DNA from 2 places in the Priestia sp. BR_2 genome. Region 2 is predicted to be linked to the other one. Evidence: riboswitches for the same ligand, from Rfam matches in the RefSeq annotation. Region 2 holds a riboswitch; the other holds the start of a gene.
What was found. Region 2 has a riboswitch for cyclic di-AMP ahead of RB298_RS23995 (TrkH family potassium uptake protein). Riboswitches for the same ligand answer to the same signal wherever they lie in the genome.

Region 1: linked by a shared signal. The riboswitch ahead of RB298_RS26435 (hypothetical protein) and the one ahead of RB298_RS23995 (TrkH family potassium uptake protein) in region 2 are both predicted to bind cyclic di-AMP.

Annotation. Positions count from the first base shown of each region.
Region 1 is NZ_JAVFHM010000305.1:171,963-182,811, forward strand. It holds gene RB298_RS26405 (histidine kinase) at 1-444, opposite strand, end outside; gene kdpC (potassium-transporting ATPase subunit KdpC) at 447-1,079, opposite strand; gene kdpB (potassium-transporting ATPase subunit KdpB) at 1,160-3,193, opposite strand; gene kdpA (potassium-transporting ATPase subunit KdpA) at 3,216-4,895, opposite strand; gene RB298_RS26425 (potassium-transporting ATPase subunit F) at 4,925-4,999, opposite strand; gene RB298_RS26430 (hypothetical protein) at 5,152-5,562, opposite strand; cyclic di-AMP (ydaO/yuaA leader) riboswitch at 5,692-5,860, opposite strand; cyclic di-AMP (ydaO/yuaA leader) riboswitch at 6,400-6,572, shown strand; gene RB298_RS26435 (hypothetical protein) at 6,709-7,173, shown strand; gene RB298_RS26440 (proline dehydrogenase family protein) at 7,323-8,243, opposite strand; gene pruA (L-glutamate gamma-semialdehyde dehydrogenase) at 8,442-9,989, shown strand; gene RB298_RS26450 (serine hydrolase domain-containing protein) at 10,058-10,849, opposite strand, start outside.
Region 2 is NZ_JAVFHM010000294.1:57,637-68,485, forward strand. It holds gene hemQ (hydrogen peroxide-dependent heme synthase) at 1-383, opposite strand, end outside; gene RB298_RS23960 (YuiB family protein) at 634-933, shown strand; gene RB298_RS23965 (replication initiation and membrane attachment family protein) at 1,134-2,639, shown strand; gene dnaI (primosomal protein DnaI) at 2,674-3,627, shown strand; gene RB298_RS23975 (hypothetical protein) at 3,754-3,909, opposite strand; gene trxA (thioredoxin) at 4,163-4,480, shown strand; gene uvrC (excinuclease ABC subunit UvrC) at 4,618-6,621, shown strand; gene RB298_RS23990 (CPBP family intramembrane glutamic endopeptidase) at 6,593-8,281, opposite strand; cyclic di-AMP (ydaO/yuaA leader) riboswitch at 8,572-8,716, shown strand; gene RB298_RS23995 (TrkH family potassium uptake protein) at 8,780-10,120, shown strand; gene RB298_RS24000 (potassium channel family protein) at 10,137-10,811, shown strand; gene RB298_RS24005 (LysR family transcriptional regulator) at 10,847-10,849, opposite strand, start outside.

The sequences.
Region 1 (10,849 bases), on a different contig from region 2:
ATCCTCAAGCTCATACACGTTGACCGTTGTGATGACGCTGATTCCGCGGCTTAACAGGAATCGGATATCATCCAGCCGCGCAGCATGCCGCGCTCCCTTCCGGTTGCGATGGGCAAGCCCATCGACAAGCACTACCTCAGGGTTGCGCTGCACCAGCAGATCAAGATCAAGATCCTTCTTCTCTACGCCGTCCTCCATCCAATGAATGCTGGGCACCCGTTCCAGATCACGGACCTGCTCCACCGTTTCCGGCCGCTGCATCGTGGATACCGCGCATATGACAACATCGATGCCTTGCAGCCTCAAGGTCTGCCCTTCTCGAAGCATATGATAGGTTTTTCCCGATCCGCTCACAGCCCCGATATATACCTTGAGCCGTCCCTGATGGAGCTTGGAAATCGACCTTAAGAGCTCCTCCGGCGATTTTCTCCGAAAGGGATCCATGATCAGTCAAGGTTAAGAAGCTTTTGGAGCCCCAGATTCAGCTTCAACACATTCACGCGCGGTTCACCGAATACGCCCAAATCCCGTCCCTCCGTATGCTCCTTTACCAGCTGATCAAGCTCTGCTTCCGCAATTCCGGTTTGCTTGCTGATCCGCGGAATCTGAATATACGCGGCCTGCGGCGATAGGTGAGGATCCAACCCGGAGCCGGAATTCGTTACCAGATCGATCGGCACCTCGCTCACCGGAACGTCCGGGTTGTTCTCCGTCCACGCTTCAATTGATGCCTTCGTTCGTTCAATCAAATCCGGGTTGGAAGGGGCATAGTTATTGCTGCCTGAGCCGGCCCCGTTGTATTCAATGCTGGACACCCTGCCGTGAAAATATTGCGGCTCCGTAAAGTCCTGGCCGATCAATTCCGATCCGACCACCTTTCCGCCCCGATCCGTGACCAAACTGCCGCCGGCTTGCTTCGGCATGAGCAGGTGCGCCGCTCCCGTCGTGACCAGCGGATAAAGAATTCCGCATAACACGATAAATACAAGACTTGTTCTCAGGGCCATGCCCAGCGAGACACGGGCCGCGCCCACCCCAGCGAGAGGGGCCGGCGATGATTTCTGCAATGGCTTATTCATGGTTCCTCGATCCCTTCTTTCATATTTTCCTCAAATAGCAGCCTCCGGGATATCTCGATAGGACGGCTGCTGTTTCCGGCCTAAATCCAGAGATGCACGATCATATCGATCAGCTTAATCCCGATGAACGGCACGATCACGCCGCCTAATCCGTAGACCAGCACATTGCGCTGCAGCAGCTTCGACGAGCTCATCGGCTTATAGGCCACACCCTTCATCGCAAGCGGAATCAGCAGCGGAATGATAATGGCATTAAAGATCAGCGCCGACAGAATCGCCGACATGGGAGAACCCAGTCCCATGACGTTCAGAACGTTCATGCTAGGAATAGCAGCCGCGAACATCGCCGGAATGATGGCAAAATATTTGGCGACGTCGTTCGCGACGCTGAAGGTGGTCAGCGCGCCGCGCGTCATCAGCAGCTGCTTGCCGATGGCAACCACCTCGATAATCTTCGACGGATCCGAATCCAGATCCACCATATTGGCCGCTTCCTTGGCTGCGGTGGTACCGCTGTTCATCGCCAGCCCGACATCGGCCTGGGCCAGCGCCGGGGCATCGTTCGTCCCGTCCCCGGTCATCGCCACCAGCTTGCCTTCGGCTTGTTCTCGGCGGATGACGGCAATCTTATCCTCGGGCTTGCTCTCCGCGATGAAATCATCGACGCCCGCTTCACGGGCAATCGTCGCCGCGGTGAGCGGGTTGTCGCCCGTGCACATAATCGTCTTGATGCCCATCCGGCGCAGCTGGTCAAACCGTTCCTTCATGCCCGGCTTCACGGTATCCTTCAAGTAGATCAAACCAAAGATGCGGTTATCCACGGCGACCGCAAGCGGGGTTCCCCCCTCTGTGGCGATGGCGTCGCTATTTGGCGACAAATCCGAAGGGATGGGGCCTCCTTGCGACTGCACCCACGCCTTGACGGCATCCACAGCGCCCTTGCGGACTTTCCGGCCATCCCTCAGGTTCATGCCGCTCATCCGGGTCTCCGCCTTAAATCCGATGAATTCCGCCCCATCCGCCATGCCCTCATCCACTGCGAAACCTTCCTTCCTCAGCAGCTCCAACACCGACCGTCCTTCCGGCGTCTCATCCTGCAGCGAGCTCACCGCGGCCCACTGGGACACCGATGCCAGCGACTCGCCGCCGACGGGAATCAACCGGCTGGCCATCCGGTTACCAAACGTAATGGTACCCGTCTTATCCAGAATCATCGTGTTGATGTCACCGGCGGCCTCAACCGCTTTGCCGGACATCGCCAGCACGTTGAACTGCGTTACCCGGTCCATGCCGGCAATCCCGATCGCTGACAGCAACCCCCCGATCGTGGTCGGGATCAGACATACCAGCAGCGAGATCAGCACCGGAACGGTCAACTCGATGCCAAGATACTTCGCGATCGGTGCCAGCGTCACAACCACGATCAGGAAGATCAGCGTTAAGACGATCAACAGCGTATTCAGCGCAATTTCGTTTGGCGTCTTCTGCCGGGAGGCCCCTTCGACCAGCGAGATCATCCGGTCGATAAACGATTCCCCCGGATCGCTTGTAATCCGGATGCGGATCGTATCGCTGACAACCCGGGTCCCCCCCGTGACCGAGCTGAAATCGCCGCCGGCTTCTTTAATGACGGGGGCGGATTCCCCGGTAATCGCCGATTCGTCAACGGATGCAAGGCCCGCAATCACTTCCCCGTCCCCGGGAATCATCTCGCCCTGCGCGACCATCACGATATCTCCTTTGCGCAGAGCCGTGGACGACACGGATTGTACCCCGCCGTTCTCCATCACTTTGCGAGCCGTCATTTCCTGCTTCGACTGCTTAAGGGAATCGGCCTGCGCCTTGCCGCGCCCTTCGGCAAGCGCCTCTGCGAAGTTTGCGAACAGCAGCGTGAACAGCAGGATGACGAACACGGTCAGGTTAAATCCGATACTGCCCTCGGTACCGAAATAGGACGGAAATATCGTCATAAGCAGCACAACCAGAGTCCCGGCCTCCACGACAAACATGACCGGATTTCTCATCATCAGGACGGGATTCAGCTTCGTGAAGCTGTCCTTCAGCGCCTGACGGACCATCTCTTGGGACATCGCTTTTTTTCTCGTATTATTCATGGTAATAGGCCACCTTTTCTATTTAACGAATCGTCAGATGCTCGGCAATCGGTCCCAGCACCAGCACAGGCAGGAAGGTCAAGGCACCGATGATCAGGACCACCGCGATGAGAATGCCGGCAAAAAGCTTATTATCTGTCCGGAACGTTCCGAGCGTCTCGGGAACCCACTGCTTCCGCATCAGAGAGCCGCCCACCGCCAGCAGGGCAATCATCGAAATATAGCGCCCGATCAGCATGACCAGTCCGGTGCTGATGTTCCAGAACGGCGTGTTATCCGCAAGGCCCTCAAACCCGGAGCCGTTATTGGCAGCGGATGACGTGTATTCGTAAAGCACCTGCGAGATGCCGTGAAAGCCCGAATGGGCAATGCCCGCCTGTCCCGCATCCGTCATGAGCGCGAGCGCCGTCGGAGCAAGGATGATCAATGGGTGTACCAGAATGACAATCGCGATCAGCTTCATCTCCCGGGCCTCGATTTTTCTGCCGAGAAATTCGGGGGTACGGCCAACCATAAGACCGGCCAGGAACACCGCCAGGATCGCGTACATGAGCATGTTCATCAGCCCGACGCCTTTTCCGCCAAAAACGGAATTCAGCATCATCAGGGACAACGGCGAAATCCCGCCGAGCGGCGTGAGCGTATCATGCATGTTGTTGACCGACCCGGTCGTGGCCGCAGTTGTCACCGTCGTAAACAGGGAGGATTGGGCGATCCCGAACCGGACCTCCTTGCCCTCCATGCTGCCTTGCGAGGCGTCGATGCCCAGCTGGTTTAATGCCGGGTTGCCGTTGGTTTCCGCGGCATAGTTCAAGGACAGGAAGCCGATAAACAAGGTCATCATTACCGAGAATATGATCCAGCCCTGCTTACGGCTCTTCGCGAACAAACCAAATGTGTAAGGAAGCGCCGCCCCGAGACTCCACATGGACAGAATCTCGATCACATTGGTCAGCGGGGACGGGTTCTCGAACGGATGCGCCGAGTTGGCCCCCATAAAACCGCCCCCATTGGTGCCCAGATGCTTGATCGATTCGAGCGCAGCCACCGGACCCACCGCTATTTGCTGCTCGCTTCCTTCCAGCGTCGTGACGCTGAGCGTAGGCTTCAGGGTCTGCGGCACCTGCAGCGCCACCAGCACCATCGCAATGATGAAAGCAGCCGGAATGAATACCCGGGTATGCGCCTTAACGAAGTCCTCAAAAAAGTTGCCGACGGTCGTGCCCTTGCTGGTCACCGCCCGGATAAAAGCAATCGCCACGCACAGCCCGGTCGCCGCGGACGTAAACATCATCATCGTAATGACGGCCATCTGGGCCAGATAAGACAATCCCGACTCCCCGCTGTAATGCTGAAGATTCGTATTGGTCATGAAGCTGATCATCGTATTGAACGACAAGGTCGGTTCCATATGGCCGATGCCGTTCGGGTTCAGCGGCAGCACCTTCTGCAGCCGCAGAATCAAGTAGCCCGCCGCAACCAGCACGATATTCGTTAACACAAAGCTGACGGCATATCCTTTCCATGTCATCCCCTTGCGTTCTTTCAAGCCGATCAGAGCAAAGATCGGTTTCTCCGCCCAGGAGAACCATCTGTCCGTTCCATTGCTTTCATAACGAAACACCTGATATAGATAAGTTCCCAGCGGCTTGACCAGCAGCACTAGAACGAGTATAACGATGGCAATTTGTAAAATGCCCATGACGATGCCTTCCTCCTTCAGCCGTTTCCCTAGAATTTTTCAGGGTGAATCAGCGCATAAATCAAATAGAGAAAAATAAAAATCGTGAATATCAACATGATCATCACGGCTGATCAGCCTCCGGTTCCGAAACCACGCGCCCGCACCAGGACATAAACAGCATGAGCAGTCCGTAGGTTCCTCCCAAAATGAGCACCATAACTAAATCCTGCATGAATGTAACCTCCCCTAACTCTTGTGGCGTCAGTCCAAACGCTTAGCTCATAACGGATGCCATCAGAAAGGACACCTGATGATGATTCGTATGAAGCACCACATCGGCACCCAGCCCTTTGTATATCAAGCGCGGATTGCCGGAATGGGTGATCACGTAAATCGACTCCGAGGTCCATGTCCGGCAGATCCGCAAGTAGCGGCAGCACAGATTCAAGCTGCTTTCGAACAGAAACACCTTGCTGACGGGAAACTCGGGAATGATCCAGGTCTGCTCGTCTCTTGTATCAATCAAAATGATGGGTTTGCAGCCCAGTTCTCGCAGCCTCTGCTGCTCAGCCCGGTTGTTGGCTATAGCCGCAAACGGAACACGTTTGTGAATCAGCTGGCGGACGAATTCCTCCCCGGCCTTGTTCGGCGCGGATACCAGGATGAATTCCTGTGGTTTCTCCATCTTCGTTTCTCCTCCTAAGGTCAGAAAGAGAAGGCAACAACAAAGAAGCCTGCGGAAAGAGAAGAACTCTTCCCGCAGGCTTCTTACAGGACACGGTGAAATACACCGTGGCCCAAGTCCACGACAATCGTTGCCTCTCTCGATACGCTTACGAGGTTAGCTGACGGATTCGGGCGTGAGAGTCGCCCTACCCATAGACCGTTATCTTGTCTACAGGATTCACCCCAGAGAGATCAGGTTCATCTCCCGACTGGTTCCCCCGTTCCTTTTCCATTCAAGGACTCAGCGAAAATTAATAACGAGTAGCATGTTATTCTATTAGCCATTGACTTGTCATCCAGACTGGGCATAACAGCACAGCAACAGGAGGTTCACGCGGTGAGAGTCGCCTCTACCTTCAAATCTCAGCAAGGCCCATGGTGCCTTCGCCATCGATCCATAAAGGCTTAGGGGCAGCTCTCACACTGCCTTTAGACCTTCATGAAACGGCTGCCCGTATGCCTTGGTCGTTGATGACCGTCAATTCATAGTTCGTATCATACGTCCGGCCCCGCAGGATGTAAATGTGAGCAAAAACACATCTAGCGTTATGTCGAACAGGAACCAAGCAGTATTTCGTCTTTATCTTCCGAATACTGCTCTATACTATGTATTTCTCTTGTTTTCTCTTATTTATCGCAATCCAACGAGATACCGAGATTTTGCCACGATAATAGATGACACGGCCGATTGTACGCGTTTTCTTTTACCGTTTTCATCACATTTCGGAATCTATTCGTCCCATACGGTCATTTACTTTTCGTTTCCTCCGGCGTATGATTCATCCATCTATCCGAAACACGTGATACGCCGAGCTCCCGACAGACCGGGAGACGGGGGAACCAAAGTCACCAGTCTTCGATTGGTGAATGGGGTGAATCCGCTGCGCCTAGGATCGAAGGGCCCAGCGGTAGGGTGCTCTCAGTCCGAATCCGTCAGCTAACCTCGTAGGCGCGTTGTTGAGAGAGAATACCATCCAAGCTTTGGCATAGCGGCCGCCGGAATTGGGGCTCTAACCATAAATAGGCCTGGAGAGCGGGGTTTCTCTGCTCACCAGGCCTATTTGCCGTGCATATAACATTCTTATAAAGGAGCGTAGATCATATCATGACGAAACTCATCGAGGCAGCGCTTACACCCGTCATCGAAACCGCAGTGCCTGCATTAGGTGAAGAGACTATCCGCCATATGGAGATATTTCGTTTCGACCGGGGCTCGGCCGAACGCTTTATCCCATGGAGCGATCATGGCTGGAACTGCGGCTTGTTCAAAGTCAGCTGCAAAGACGCGGCAGGATATGTCGAATATGCCCTGCCAAGCAAGAGAGAATTTTCGGACCTGGTCCGCTGGGCATCCGTCTTCTCAAGGCTGAGAGGCATGTCCGTGACTGAGGCCATTCGCTATGCCCGAAAGCAGCAGCAGTGGGGACCCGCACGGATGCAACTTGCTGTATCGGCCCTCGCCGATCTGGAGATCAACCTGCATCGGCACATCACTCGAGAGCGTTTAGGCGGACTGCCGCTAGAGCGCTCCTTCCTTATGAATTGCTCGGAGGCGTATTATCATTTCTAGGGGCAGCAGCTACAGAGAGCTGCTGTACCCGTTTCCTTTGGATCGGGCACTTCTAAGCAGCCTGATGTTTTTTGAAACCATGAAGAACCCCGTCAAAAAGCCACTTATTTCATCAGGCATTTTGACGGGGTTCTGCAATCGGATCCCGCTCACTTGAACATATTTTTGAGCACCATCATCAGGTTGGCCGGCTTCTCTGCCAACCTCCGGGTGAAATACGGGTACCACATCGTTCCATAGGGCATATAACACCGGATACGGTAGCCGTCCTGCGCAAGCGCTGCTTGATCGTTCATTCGCAGTCCATACAGCATCTGAAATTCATAGTCCTGTTTGTCTATGCGGCTCTGCTCGGCAAATACCTTCACCCAGTCGATGATGTTGTCATCATGCGAGGCAATCGCGACGTAGGCTCCTTGGTCGAAATGCATTTTGACCAATTTCTTGTAGTTGTCAATGACCTCCCGCTTCTGCTGAAAGGCGATGGTTCCCGGCTCTTTGTACGCGCCCTTTACCAGCCGCAGATTAACGCCGGCCCTTAACAGATTCTTCACGTCCTCCTCCGTACGGAACAAGTAGGCCTGCATCACGGTCCCCACATTGGTCAGCCCCTCCTTATGAAGGCGGAGCGTCATATCGATGGTTGCCTGGGTATACGGCGAATCCTCCATGTCCAGGCGAACGAAGTTGCGGTGCTCTTTAGCCTTTCTTACCACCGACCTGATGTTTTCGTAAGCCTTCTCGGGGTCCAGGGCCATGCCCATTTGCGTCGGTTTCAAGGATACGTTCGATTGCACTTCGCGCCTCGCAATCCCTTCCACCAGCTTCAAATATTCCTCCCGGTACCCGGCCGCTTCATCCAGCGTCGTAATGCCCTCCCCCAAATGATCCAGCGTAACGAGAATGCCTTTCGCGTTCAGCCTCTCGATTTCGTCCAGCGCCTCATCCAAGGTATCGCCGGCAATGAATCGGCCAGCCAATTTCCGGCCGTACTTGATCGACAGCCATTTCACGAGTTTATTGCCGGACACCGTCAGGATCACTTTACGGTACAGCTCGGTTCCGTCCATGCGCGCGCCCCCTTTGCCAGGTAAACCAAAATGCACTCTATCTAACTCATATGCAAAAATCATGACGGCATGCAGGAAGACATACATATTTAAATAGAGGTTTTCACCAGGAGATCCTAACCATGCCACCATGACGATCCGCAGCTGGACCATTGGCCTGAAGCTTCGATTCATATCATGTTAAGGAGGGGCCTCCCCATGCGAGCACCTTTTCGGAACGAACCATTTATGGACTTCAACAACGAGTGGAACAACAAGTTATACGATGCGGCGTTATCCGGGGTCGAAGCCGAGCTTGGCCAATCGTACCCCTTGGTTATCGGCGGTGCCAAAATCCATACGGAGCGTACCGCAAAGTCGGTCAATCCGTCGCGCAAGCGCCAAGTCATCGGCGTCGTGTCCCAAGCGGATACCGAGCTTGCCGAGCAAGCCATTCAGACGGCGGCGCGTACTTTTGAGACGTGGAAGCACACCGAGGCGAACGAGCGGGCACGCTACCTGTTCAAGGCCGCGGCAATCATGCGGCGGCGCAAGCTGGAGTTCTCCGCGCTGATGACCCTCGAAGCCGGCAAGACGCGTGCCGAAGCGGACGCGGATACGGCCGAAGCGATCGATTTCATGGAGTTCTATGCCCGCGAAATGCAGCGCCTGAGCGCGCCCCAGCCGCTGACGGTCCACGAGGAGGAAGAGAATCATCTCGATTACATCCCGCTTGGCGTCGGAATCGTCATTCCGCCTTGGAACTTCCCGCTCGCGATTATGGCCGGTATGACTACGGCGGCCATCGTCTCCGGCAACACCGTTGTGCTGAAACCGGCGAGCACCACCCCGGTCATAGCCGCCAAATTCGTGCAGCTTCTGGAAGAAGTCAGCCTGCCTCCGGGTGTCGTTAACTTCCTGCCTGGTCCGGGTCAGGAAGTGGGCGACTATTTGGTGGATCACCCTTTGACCAGGTTTGTCAGCTTTACGGGTTCTCGCGACGTTGGACTGCGAATTCAAGAGCGTGCGGCCAAAACGCAGCCGGGGCAGCGATGGATCAAGCGCGTCATCGCCGAAATGGGCGGGAAAGACGCCATCATCGTGGACAACGAAGCCGATTTGGACCTTGCTGCGGATGCGATTACCGCTTCGGCCTTCGGCTTCTCCGGCCAGAAATGCTCCGCCTGCTCCAGAGCCATCGTGCATAAGGACGTTTATGATACCGTGCTGCAGAAGGTCATCGAGCGCTCCAAGAAGCTGGTGATCGGAAGCCCCTCCCATGCCGAGGCTCAGGTGGGACCCGTCATCGACGATAAGGCGTACCGTAAAATTCTCGACTATATCGAAGTCGGGAAAAGCGAAGGCAAGCTGGTACTTGGCGGATTTCCGGGCGATCCGGAGGGGTATTTCATTCAGCCTACGATTTTTGCGGATGTGGACAGCACTGCCCGTATTTCCCAGGAGGAAATCTTCGGCCCGGTGGTGGCCTTCACAAAGGCAGCCTCCTTCGACGAAGCGATTCAATTCGCCAATAATACCGATTATGGGCTGACCGGCGCGGTGATCTCGAACAACCGCGCGCATCTGGAGCAGGCACGGCGCGATTTCCATGTCGGCAACCTGTATTTGAACCGGAAATGCACCGGCGCCTTGGTGGGCACCCACCCGTTCGGCGGCTTCAATATGTCCGGAACGGATTCCAAAGCCGGCGGCCGCGACTACCTGCTCTTGTTCACGCAGCCGAAGGTGGTGTCGGAACGGTTCTGAATACGGCATGCCAAAAAAACCTCTCCATGATCATGGAGAGGTTTTTACTGTACCTTGTTTTGTCGGCATTATGCCCTGGCTTTGCCCTTCATCTCCCGGACCACCTTGCCTTCGAAGGATTGGTTCATCCAGTAGGCAAGATGAATGCCTTCTTCGCTGAAGGTGCATTCCGTCGTTAAGTAGAACGGCGTCTCGGTCAGCCTGACGGTCAGCTGCAGCGTCCGGTCATCCTTCCAGGTCATGGAGGCAGCATACGCTTGATCCGTCATCATGATCAGCTTCGTGGTTCCCGACTTCCACTCGCTCCGGCCAAGGGCAATCGAGTTGACGCCATGTTCCCCCGTAAGCTCCATCACCCCGCCATCCTCTTCAAACCGGACGGAGAACGAATGCAGCTTCTCCTCGTTCTCTTCGAGATCATAGACGATCCCGGATACGTCCTTCTCCATCGGAGATAAAGCCTCCTCGCTTGGCGGATCCAGCTTAAGCGCTTGCAGCGTTCCGGCAAGGGATGAGGCCGCGTCCGCATCGGCCGGCAGCGGATCTGCTCCCATCGCCGGCAGCAAATGCTCCCATACCTCATTCAGCACGTCCTGCATATCTCCAAGGCCGGAGGTAATCGCCAGGACCGCATCCTGCTCCGGGATCACGATGCAGAATTGTCCGAACGCGCCGTCGCCGCGGTATGCTCCATGGCGGCACATCCAGAATTGATAGCCGTATCCTTCGGTCCAGTCCGAAGAGGAATCCGCAGGTCCGTTGGATATCTGCTTGGAGGTCGCTTCTTCAATCCAAGCCTCCGGAATCAGGCGCCGGCCATCCCATTCTCCCTTCTGAAGATAGAGTTGGCCAAACTTGGC
Region 2 (10,849 bases):
ACATGCGGGTTCTGCATCGGATCCTCATCGGAGGAGCCGGCCAAGTAATTGCTCAGCTCGACGATGCTGACATAGGAATAAGCCTTGGTGGTGAACTGGGCGAACGTCGTTTTGTTAAAAGCGTTCTCGATCGCGTTCAGCTCTTCCAGCGTCTCGCGCAAATGCATGAAAACAAAATCGGCTTTCTGGCCGACGATGGTATATACGGCGGTGCTGCCTTGCTTGGCGGTCTCGACGGCATCCCATTCCGCAAGGAACGCATTCAGCTCGTCCAGCGCAAAAGCGCGTACTTCTTCGTCTGCAGCTTTCCAGGCCGGCCAATTGATGGTGCGGAAATCATGCAGCGCATACCAGCCCTCGAGCGTCATTGCAGCTTCGTTCATGTGATCACTCCTAAACATTATGTTCGTTATAATTGAAGCGGATGGCCGCTTGCATTAACTTCCTATATTGTACTGTAAGCGCAGTCGGAAGGGCAAACCCCGACACAATGTATTCACGATTGTTCGTTGATCTGTGACATGATTTTTAGTAAACTAGCTATTAGCTAAAGCTTGGTGTGCTGTTTCTTGCTGCAATAAAGTAGGATAGCTGCTATGCGTAGGTGATAAAGAAGAGGTGAAAACAGCGATCATGCTTCAATTTATTCCTGTGCTCGTGCTGATGATTTTGTTTTTTGTCATGATGTTCGGTATCGGTTTTATCCTAAATATGTTGATGAAGACGACCTGGTTTCCGTGCTTTCTGTTCGTGATTGTCATTCTGCCGGTCGTTGTATACAGCTTGTGGGATCGGGGCCAAATGTCGTTCTGGACTCACGTCGGATCGTTCCAGTTGGTGGATTACTTAACGGGAGTTGCGGGTCTGATCGGGGCTTACATGAGCGGATGGACCATTAAGACATTGCGTGTTAAAGGGTTTAGAATGTTTTAATCGCGCTTGGCGCAAATTGAATGGAATGTTAATGGCGGCTCTGCGATACGTGGGGGCCGTCATTTATATTTATGGAAGCTCTGCCAAAAGGCAGACGCGAGAATTCCATAATTTTTGATGCGAAAGAACCGACTTCTGAGCATCGGATTTATGATAGAATAGAGGAAGTCTATTTTTGGGCGACAGGGGGAGCATAAACGATGCGCATGACTAATTTTTTACATTTTACAGAGAATCACCGTTACTGCGTATACCGTGACTTCTGCTTAAGCGGCCTGGACGACAAAATGCTTGGTTCGATATATCAACCGATGGTCGGCGCGTTTGCGGTCAGCCTGTACCGTCTTCTCGTATCGCATGTGCCGCTGGAGAAGGTGGGTTATTCGGCCATTGAACAGCAGCGAAGATTATTCTTGACATTAGGGCTTGAGCCCAGCGAAAAAGGACGCCGCTATCTCATTGAGCAAACCTCCAAGCTGGAAGCGGTAGGATTGCTGCAGACCAGCCGGATGTTCGTCCCGGAAACGGACGACCATGTCTATGAATATGAGCTGCAGGCGCCGCTCAGTCCGGCGGAGTTCTTCAATACCCAGCATCTGACGCTGCTGCTTCGCGACAAGGTGGGGAAATTCGCCGTCCTGTCGCTGAGGGAAGAGCTTTGGAGCAAGGAACCCCTGGAATGGTCCGGCATTTCCCTGAACAAGGAGAACATCTCGGTTCCCTTTTACGATATTTTCGAGTTGAACACGCATGTCATTGATTATGAACTGGAGCAGGCGCTGGAAGAGGTCGCGGTATCAAGGAAGCCGGTGCTGCCGCCGAATCCGCAGGGAGAAGGCCTGAACTACGCGGACATTATTCTGCGATTCCCGCGCGAATCCCGCAATCGCGTCTTTGTGGAGCGTCTTCGCTACGACCATGAGCAGATGGGCATCGTGAATTACGTCGTACGCAAGTACGATCTCAGCACGCAGGATTTGTGCCGCCTGCTTGACGAGGACGGCATCTTTACCGAGCACGGCGAGGTTGTCCTGGACGATTTGCAGCACAAAGCCAGCCTTCACTTTAGGCAGGGAATGAAGATGCAGGAGAAGCGGCAGATTACGGCGGGCAAGGTGGTTGCCCTGCATCAGGAGATGACGGCCGATCCGGACGAGCCTGCGCAGGAGCATGCCGTACAGATGGAATATTACGTCGAGGTTCCGGCCCAGTTCCAATCCAAATGCGATATTCACCAATATAATATGATGCTTCGCAACGAGCCTTATACACGGCTCCTGCAGACGTTCTTCCCGGGCTCGGTTCCCGCGCAGTTTCTGGACATCTTCGAAAAGATCGACCTGAGCTACAAGCTGCCGGGCGAAGTCATCAACGTGCTCATTCATTATTTGATGTCGCTCATTGCCGCAGGCGGCGAGCAGCGGATCAACCGCAACTTTGTGGAGGCCATCGCTTCCAACATGCTGCTGAAGCAAGTAAACAGCTATGAGAAAGCCGTTCAGTATATACGGGATCAAGCCAAGATGAAAGGCAAGCAGAAGGCAGCCTCGCAGCGCACGCGTACATACGCTAAAGGCGGAAAGGCGAAGCCGGAAATTCCAGTGGCTTTGGAGACCGATCAGGCGGAGGCCGTATCGGATGAGGAGTTCGAAGAAATGATGCGGTTTGCGGCAGAAATGCAGGCTGGCAACAAGAAGGGCGGATAAGGAATATCCCGCTTAAGAGAGGAGGGAACAGGTGATGGAGTCCCTTGGTGAACTGCTGGAAAGCATGAAAAGTACTGCGCTCCTGCGCAGAACCGAGCAGATTACGGAGGATTTGCTCAGGAATCCTCTGATTCAAGCACTGCGAAGCGAATATCCCGAGATCGATGACCGGGTCATACGATTGAATTTAAGCAAGCTGTATCAATATGCGGGAGACCAGGCCCACTGCCAGGCATGCCCGGGTCTGGACCGGTGTCCGAATGATTTCCAGGGACATTTCAGCAAGCTGGATATCCAGCGGATGAACGGCACGGTGGAGATCTATGAACGGAAGGCGCCGTGCTCCCTGCAGATTGCAAAAACCAATGAGGATCAGATCAAAAAGCGGATTCGCAGCTTTTATGTTGACGAGCATGCCTTGAGCGAAGGGTACGACAATATGGAGATTATGGCGAAGGACCGCTTGCGGGCACCTGCGGTGCACCAGGTCTTCAAATATATCCGGGATACGAAGGAGAACGGCCTGTCCCCGCGCGGCTTGTATCTGACCGGTTCGTTCGGTACCGGGAAAACGTACCTGATGGGTTACTTAATGCATGAGCTTGCGAAAGCGGGCCACTCCGGCGTGATCGTCTATATGCCCGATTTCGTGGAAGATCTGAAAACCATGATGCAGGACGGCCAGAAGCTGAAGGACATGGTCGAGACGATGAAGCATTGCGACCTGCTGATCTTTGACGACATTGGAGCGGAGAATTTGAATCCGTGGGTACGAGATCATGTCCTCGGTTCCATCCTGAATTTCCGGATGAACCGGCTGCCGACCTTCTATACGTCGAACTATCCGCTCGACGGGCTGGAGCAGCATCTCAGCTTCACGAGCAAGGACGGCGAGGAGCTTCACAAAGGGCAGCGGTTGATGAACAGGATCGCGCCTTTCGTGGATGTCGTTCATTTGTTCGGAGAGAACCAGAGAGGGAAGTTCTAGACGTTTGCAACGAGCACATGAACAGAGTGGACAAACGTCTCTTGAAGCGTAAAAAGTCTGATCCCGCTTGCGCATGGAGCGCGGCAGGATCAGACTTTTTATCTGTGCACAAGGAATCATCAAATATTAACCGACCAAGAACTTGATAATGACGAATCCGAAAAAGATGATGGTCATGAAACCGAACATCCCCACGAAGCCCATCATCAAATCGCCAAAGTCATTGCGTGGTTCTTCATTGATGTGCTCCCGTGGATCGTTAACGCGTACGTTTACATCCATGGTGCTTGCCTCCTCAAAAGGTGAACATGCCGTGCGAACACGAAAAACTTGACCGTCACCCGACTTGTTACTAGTAGTATACCCAATGCGCAAATCATTTGTAAAGATTGCATAAAAATCCCGTGAAAACCTCTTTCTTTAGGTGAGTATATTTCACTTTTTCCGGCCGATTGTGGTATACTAAATTCGTCGACCCATTCGACAATTATGATTCGCACTTTACCCGATCTTATCCTGTGAGGAGGAGAATACAATGGCTATCGTCAATGTTACCGACCAAACCTTCGTCAATGAAGTAGAAGGACAAGGCACGGTTGTAGTTGATTTCTGGGCGCCATGGTGCGGCCCTTGTAAAATGCTTGCTCCGATTCTGGACGAATTGTCTTCAGAACTCGGCGATGATGTAAAAATTGCAAAGGTGAACGTGGATGAGAATCCGGAATCCGCTGCACGCTTCGGCGTCATGAGCATTCCGACCATGATCTTCTTTAAAGACGGCCAGCCTGTCGATAAAGTCGTAGGTCTGAACTCCAAAGAAGCCTTGAAGGGCATTATTGCAAAACATCAATAAGCAGGATTTGCCATAGACTGCAATCCGCTTTCATACAGCGCCTTCGGTGTAACCCGGAGGCGCTTTGTGTGGTTCATTATCATGGTTTATATTAATATTGTTAATATCATACAATCTCCTTGGAGAGGAGGAATAGCATGGACGATTCTGCCAAACGGCTTCAGGAGCAGGAGAAGGCGCAGGAGAATATTCGCCACAAGCTGGCATTGCTGCCGGATCAGCCGGGCTGCTACCTGATGAAGAACCATGAAGGCACGATTATATACGTGGGCAAGGCCAAAGTGCTGAAGAACCGGGTGCGCTCGTATTTTACCGGGAGCCATAACGGGAAGACCCAGATGCTCGTTTCGGAAATCCGCGATTTCGAATACATCGTGACGGGCAGCAACATGGAAGCGTTAATTCTGGAGTGCAATCTGATCAAAGCCCATCAGCCGAGATTTAATGTGCTGCTGAAGGACGATAAAACCTATCCCTACCTTAAAATAACGAATGAAGAGCATCCTCGCCTGGAAGTGACCAGGAGGGTGCTTAAAGATAAAGCCAAATACTTCGGTCCTTATCCGAACGCGTATGCGGCGCAGCAGACCAAAAAGCTGCTGGACCGGATGTATCCACTGCGCAAATGCGGCGTGATGCCGAAAGAGGTCTGCTTGTATTACCATATGGGACAATGCTTGGCTCCATGCGTGAAAGAAGTGCCGAAATCCGCCTATGAACAGATTACGGGAGAGATTACTTCCTTCCTGAGCGGCGGGCACGAAGAGATCAAGAAGGAACTGCAGCGAAAGATGCAGGAGGCCGCGGAGGATTTGTATTTCGAGCGTGCCAAGGAGCTGCGGGACCAAATCATCCATATCGATACCTTGATGGAGAAGCAGAAGATCACGACAACGGATACCCGGGATCGCGACGTGTTCGGTTATGCCGTGGACAAAGGCTGGATGTGCGTGCAGATTCTGTACATGCGCCAAGGCAAAATGGTGCAGCGCAACAAGTCCGTTTTTCCGTTCTACGGGGATGCGCACAGTGATTTCATGTCGTTCATAGCCCAGTATTACAGCGATAATCCTGCATTGCCGCAGGAAATTCTGCTGCCTGGGCCGCTGTTGGCAGAGGAGACCGGCTCCGAGACGGCCACTGATAGCGCCGGGGATCAGGGTGCCCGGAACGCAGACGAAGCCGCGGAAACAGAGAAGAAGCTGACCGCGGATACATCCGAAGAACAGCAGGAAGTCCTTGTCCAAGCCCAAGCGGAGCAGGCGGAGGCCGCTGGCCTCGTGGATGCTGCCGGGGGCGCTGCCGCCTTGCAGGAATGGCTGGGCGTGAAGGTTCACGTGCCGCAGCGGGGCTTGAAGAAACAGATGGTCGGCATGGCGTCGGATAACGCGAAGGTGTCGCTGGACGAGAAATTCCGCTTGATTGAGCGCGATGAAGAACGGACCTCGGTTGCAGCGGCCAATCTGGGCGAGGTGATCGGCCTCCAGTCGCTGAACCGGATCGAGGCGTTTGATAACTCGAACATCCAGGGCGCAAATCCGGTATCGGCCATGGTCGTATTCACCAACGGGAAACCGGATAAGAAGGAATATCGCAAATATAAGATCCGTACCGTGCAGGGGCCGGACGATTACGATACGATGCGTGAAGTGATCCGGCGGCGGTACGAGCGTGTATTGAAGGAGAATCTGCCGCTTCCGGACCTCATTGTCGTCGATGGGGGGAAGGGACAGATCTCAGCAGCCATCGACGTGCTGGAGAATGAACTGGGGCTGTTCGTCCCGGTCTGCGGGCTTGTGAAGGATGCCAAGCATAAAACGGCGCAGCTGATGGTCGGAGACCCGCCGGAGCCGGTGTCGCTGCCTCGGGACAGCCAGGAGTTCTATTTGCTCCAGCGCATTCAGGATGAGGTTCACCGTTTCGCGATTTCCTTCCACCGCGAGCAGCGCGGGAAATCGATGGTGATGTCCAAGCTGGATTCGATCCCGGGCATCGGGGAGAAGCGCCGCAAAATGCTGCTGAAGCATTTTGGCTCGGTCAAAAAAATAAAAGAGGCTTCAGTCGAAGACTTCAAGCCCCTTTCCATCGGTGAAAAATTAGCAACGGATATTCTTAATGCACTTCGTGAGGAGGAGTCGTGACATACGGCTTCTCTTTTTTTGTCGGGTTGAAACGGTAAATCGCATAGGCGACAATCGCCGGAAGCACCATGTAAAAAGCGCCGGTCAGCAGGTTGGCTGCATCCTTGAGCATGATCAGGCTGATGCCCATCAGGATGCTGTTGAAGATGACATGGGAGAACATCGCCGCCAAATACCCGTATTTCAAGAAGATGTAGCTGAACAGCAAACCGATGATGACCAGCTCAATCGGCCGGGAGATCACGGGGTATATCGGATAGAGCGTATGTCCCAGTGCCCAGATAAGCGAGGTGATCAAGCTTGCGACAAAGGTGTTGCGGACGATCTTTTTCACCATCTTGATGCCGAACAGCCGGTACACGGCCTCCTCGGATATGCCGGCCAGCCAGGCCATCAACGGAAACAGCCAAGGATACAGCATGTTGTAAGGCGATTGCGTCGCATCCGTGGTGGACCATGTATTCAGGGTCAGACCAAGACCGATAAAGATGACGGATTGGACGCCAAGCAGGATGAAGGCCCACATATACCCCAGCTTCATGCTGTCCAGCACGTAATGCCCGTATCCGGGTTCTTGGGCACGCGGCCATGGATTGAGCCCGTCTTCTTTATGCCACAGCCCGCTGCCGCCGACAAGGGAAAAATAGAGCAGGGCGGAGAAGACGAGCGAATAGACGGCATAGAAAATCATCATCCCGAGCACGCCGGTTTGCGACATGCCTTCGGATTTGAAAACGGGAATCAGATTATACGTATTCAGCATTTGAATGACGAACAGCAGCGCGGATAAGAACAGGCCGCGCTTAAACGAGGTGTAGGCCCTGGTCTTCACGCTGTACACAATCGCAAGAATGCCCAGGATTAGGGTGAACAGGCCGTACCCGGCGAGCGTCAGCAGGGTGGCATCCTGCGTCTGCTTGTTGACATAAGCAGAGTGGGCGGCTGGCACCGAGAAGGAGGGCTCATAAGAGCGCAATTTCCCCTGCTCGAAGGTGAAGCGGTGCTCCAGCCTGGAGTCCCCGATCCTGGATTCAGGGTCCACATATTTGAGACGGGGCTCCCCTTCCTTCGTAACCAGCTCCAGATTCGACAGGTCATAACCCGCCCGCTGAAGCCATGGCTCCGCCAGCGCCTGCTTCTCGGCCAATGCCATGCCGTCCTCAACGACGAGCAGCATCTGCCTCTGAATCTCGCCCTTGTTCAGCTCGATCCGGTCAAAGCTGGAACGGGCATAATCATACGAGAATCCGACGATGCCGGAATTCTGCATGTGCACGTCCACATTGAGGGCATCGCCTCCAGGCTCGCTGAAGCGAACGCGGTATACGTCATAGGGATATTTGGCTTCATAGGTTTTGTTATATTCCGAAAGCCTCTTCTCCTTCGCCAGATATCCGTAAAGTTCCGATTTGGATTGATATGTAACCAAGGCTTCGTCCGTGTCCGCAGCCGCAAACTGCAGATGCTCCTGAGCAAACCTTGAAGCTGCCTGCCGAGCCTGCTCCTTGGAAATGATATCCGGTGAGGCCATCTCGGCATCGTCCGGATTCGCCCACGGAAATACCTGAAATAATAGGAACAGAATCAGGCCGACTGCGGCAGGCGCGATGAGCTGCTTCAGATTGGGCTTCAGCTTCAAGGGCTCTCTTGCACGATTCATGAAATTCCTCCTCTAAGAAAGTTGATACTCCCACTGGTATTCGATATGCCTGATTAAGAACGCATAGAGTCAATATAACATAGTATGAAAGCCATAAGCAGCTTATCCCAATTATCGGAATATTGAAATAAATCGATGAAAATGAATGAAAGGTTTCGAAAACGTTAGAGAACCCTACGCTTGTATTCTTGAATATGCCCAATTCGCGCTCTTTTAAAGATATTTCGGGCGAAAAACGGCATTGGGTTACGTAACGGATTGAGTTATAATCACATCATGCTTGAAGGAACCGAATATTCCAGCCGAATTTCGTAATGAAAATGGGGGAACCATGTAATTGGGGTGAATTTCATTATTCCCGGAATAATGAATAGGGCGACCTGTGGAAATGCCCGAATCCGTCAGCTAACCTCGTAGGCTGTTGCACAGGAACCAGACCGAAAGGCACTGCGTTTTCCAGTGTCTTTTTTCGTTGATTTTTTTAAAGAAGGTGTCCGATTGAACGCTAAATTAAACTGGCTTACATTGTCTCCGCCCCAAATTCTCGTGCTTGGTTTTGCGGCAATCATCTTCATCGGGACCGGGCTGTTAATGCTGCCAATCTCGACGACGACGGGCGAACCGCTTGGATTTACTGACGCCTTGTTCACTTCGACCTCGGCAACGTGCGTAACGGGCCTGGTCGTGGTGGATACGGGAACGACATTCAGTTCCTTCGGAGAAGTCGTGATCATGCTGCTGATTCAAATCGGCGGGCTCGGATTCATGACGATGGCTACTTTATTCGCCTTGGTTCTGAAGAGACGCATATCGCTCAAAGACCGTCTAATCTTACAGGAAGCGATGAATCAGTCCTCGATGGAAGGCATCGTAAGGCTGATACGCAGAGTATTGCTGTACTCCCTTGTCATCGAGGCCTGCGGCGCAGTCCTTTTATCGATTCGTTGGGCGTTTGATATGCCGCTGGGCCGGGCGATCTATTACGGTGTTTTTCATGCGGTGACGATGTTTAACAACGCCGGCTTCGATTTGTTTGGCGATTTTCGGAGTTTGACCGGGTATGTATACGATCCGGTAGTCAACTTCGTCGTGATGTTCTTGATTGTTTCCGGGGGCATTGGATTTATTGTGCTGTCCGATCTGATCGATTATCGAAAACAGCGGAGGCTCTCCCTGCACTCCAAGGTGGTGCTCACGATGACGGCTGCCTTGCTTGCGGTCGGATTTATCGTCATTCTCATATTTGAATTTACCAATCCGAGAACGCTGGGTTCCCTGAACTGGGGCGGAAAATTCTTCGGCGCGTTATTCCAATCCGTAACGCCGCGTACGGCGGGCGCGAATACTATAGATATTACGGGGCTTAGACAGGCAACGCAATTTTTTATCGTCATCCTGATGTTTATCGGAGCATCTCCAGGGTCAACCGGCGGTGGCATCAAAACCACGACCTTTACCATTATGGTAGGGGCGGTCATCGCGATGATGCGCGGGCGGGAAGACATCGTCATGTTCCGTTATCGCCTGGCCCAGGAGCGGGTGCTGAAGGCACTGACCATTGCCTTGCTGGCCCTGCTGCTCGTTCTAACCGTCTCGATGATTCTGTCGACGACAGAGGAAGGGGACTTCCTGGAGATTCTATTCGAAACGACATCCGCCTTCGGTACGGTAGGTCTCTCCATGGGCTTAACGCCCGATTTGACCGTGTTCGGCAAGATCCTGATCAGCCTTACGATGTTTGCGGGTCGATTGGGGCCGTTGACGCTTGCTTATGCACTGGGGCCGAAAAAGGGTAAAGAATTATATCGTCATCCGGAAGGCAAAATGATAATTGGATAAGGGGTATAGGAGAGACATGAAACCAAAGCAATTTGCAATCATCGGTTTGGGGCGATTTGGCGCCAGTCTGGCGCTGGAGCTGATGGAACAGGGATATGAGGTGCTCGGCATCGACCGGAACGAAGAGGTCGTCGAGGACATGAGCGAGCTGCTGACGCATACGGTGGTGGCGGACGCGACGGATGAGGAAGTGCTTAAATCGCTTGGCATCCGCAACTTCGACTGCGGGATCGTTGCGATCGGGAACGACATTCAGATGAGCATCCTCTCCGCCATCCTGTTGAAAGAGCTGGGTGTCGCGATGGTCGTTGCCAAGGCGATATCGGTGCTGCACGGCCGGGCGCTGGAGAAGCTTGGCGTGGACCGGGTCATCTTTCCCGAGCGGGATATGGGGATCCGGGTAGCGCACCAGCTCGTGACGCCAAACCTGCTTGATTATATCGAATTATCCAAGGATTATCTGATTGTGGAGATGACGGTCACGGACTGCATGGACGGAAAAACGCTGAGCGAGCTTAATACGAGGGTCCGGTACGGCGTCAGCGTGGTGGCGCTGAATAAACAGTCCGGCATTATCGTTGCTCCGACGGCCATGGACGTCGTGAACTCCGGCGACATTATGGTCGTCATCGGCTCCAATGACAACGTGGACCGCTTTGAGTCCGAAGTCGTGAATATGCTCGAGAAATAAATATAGTAGAAAAAACTGACGATTGCGAAATATCGTCA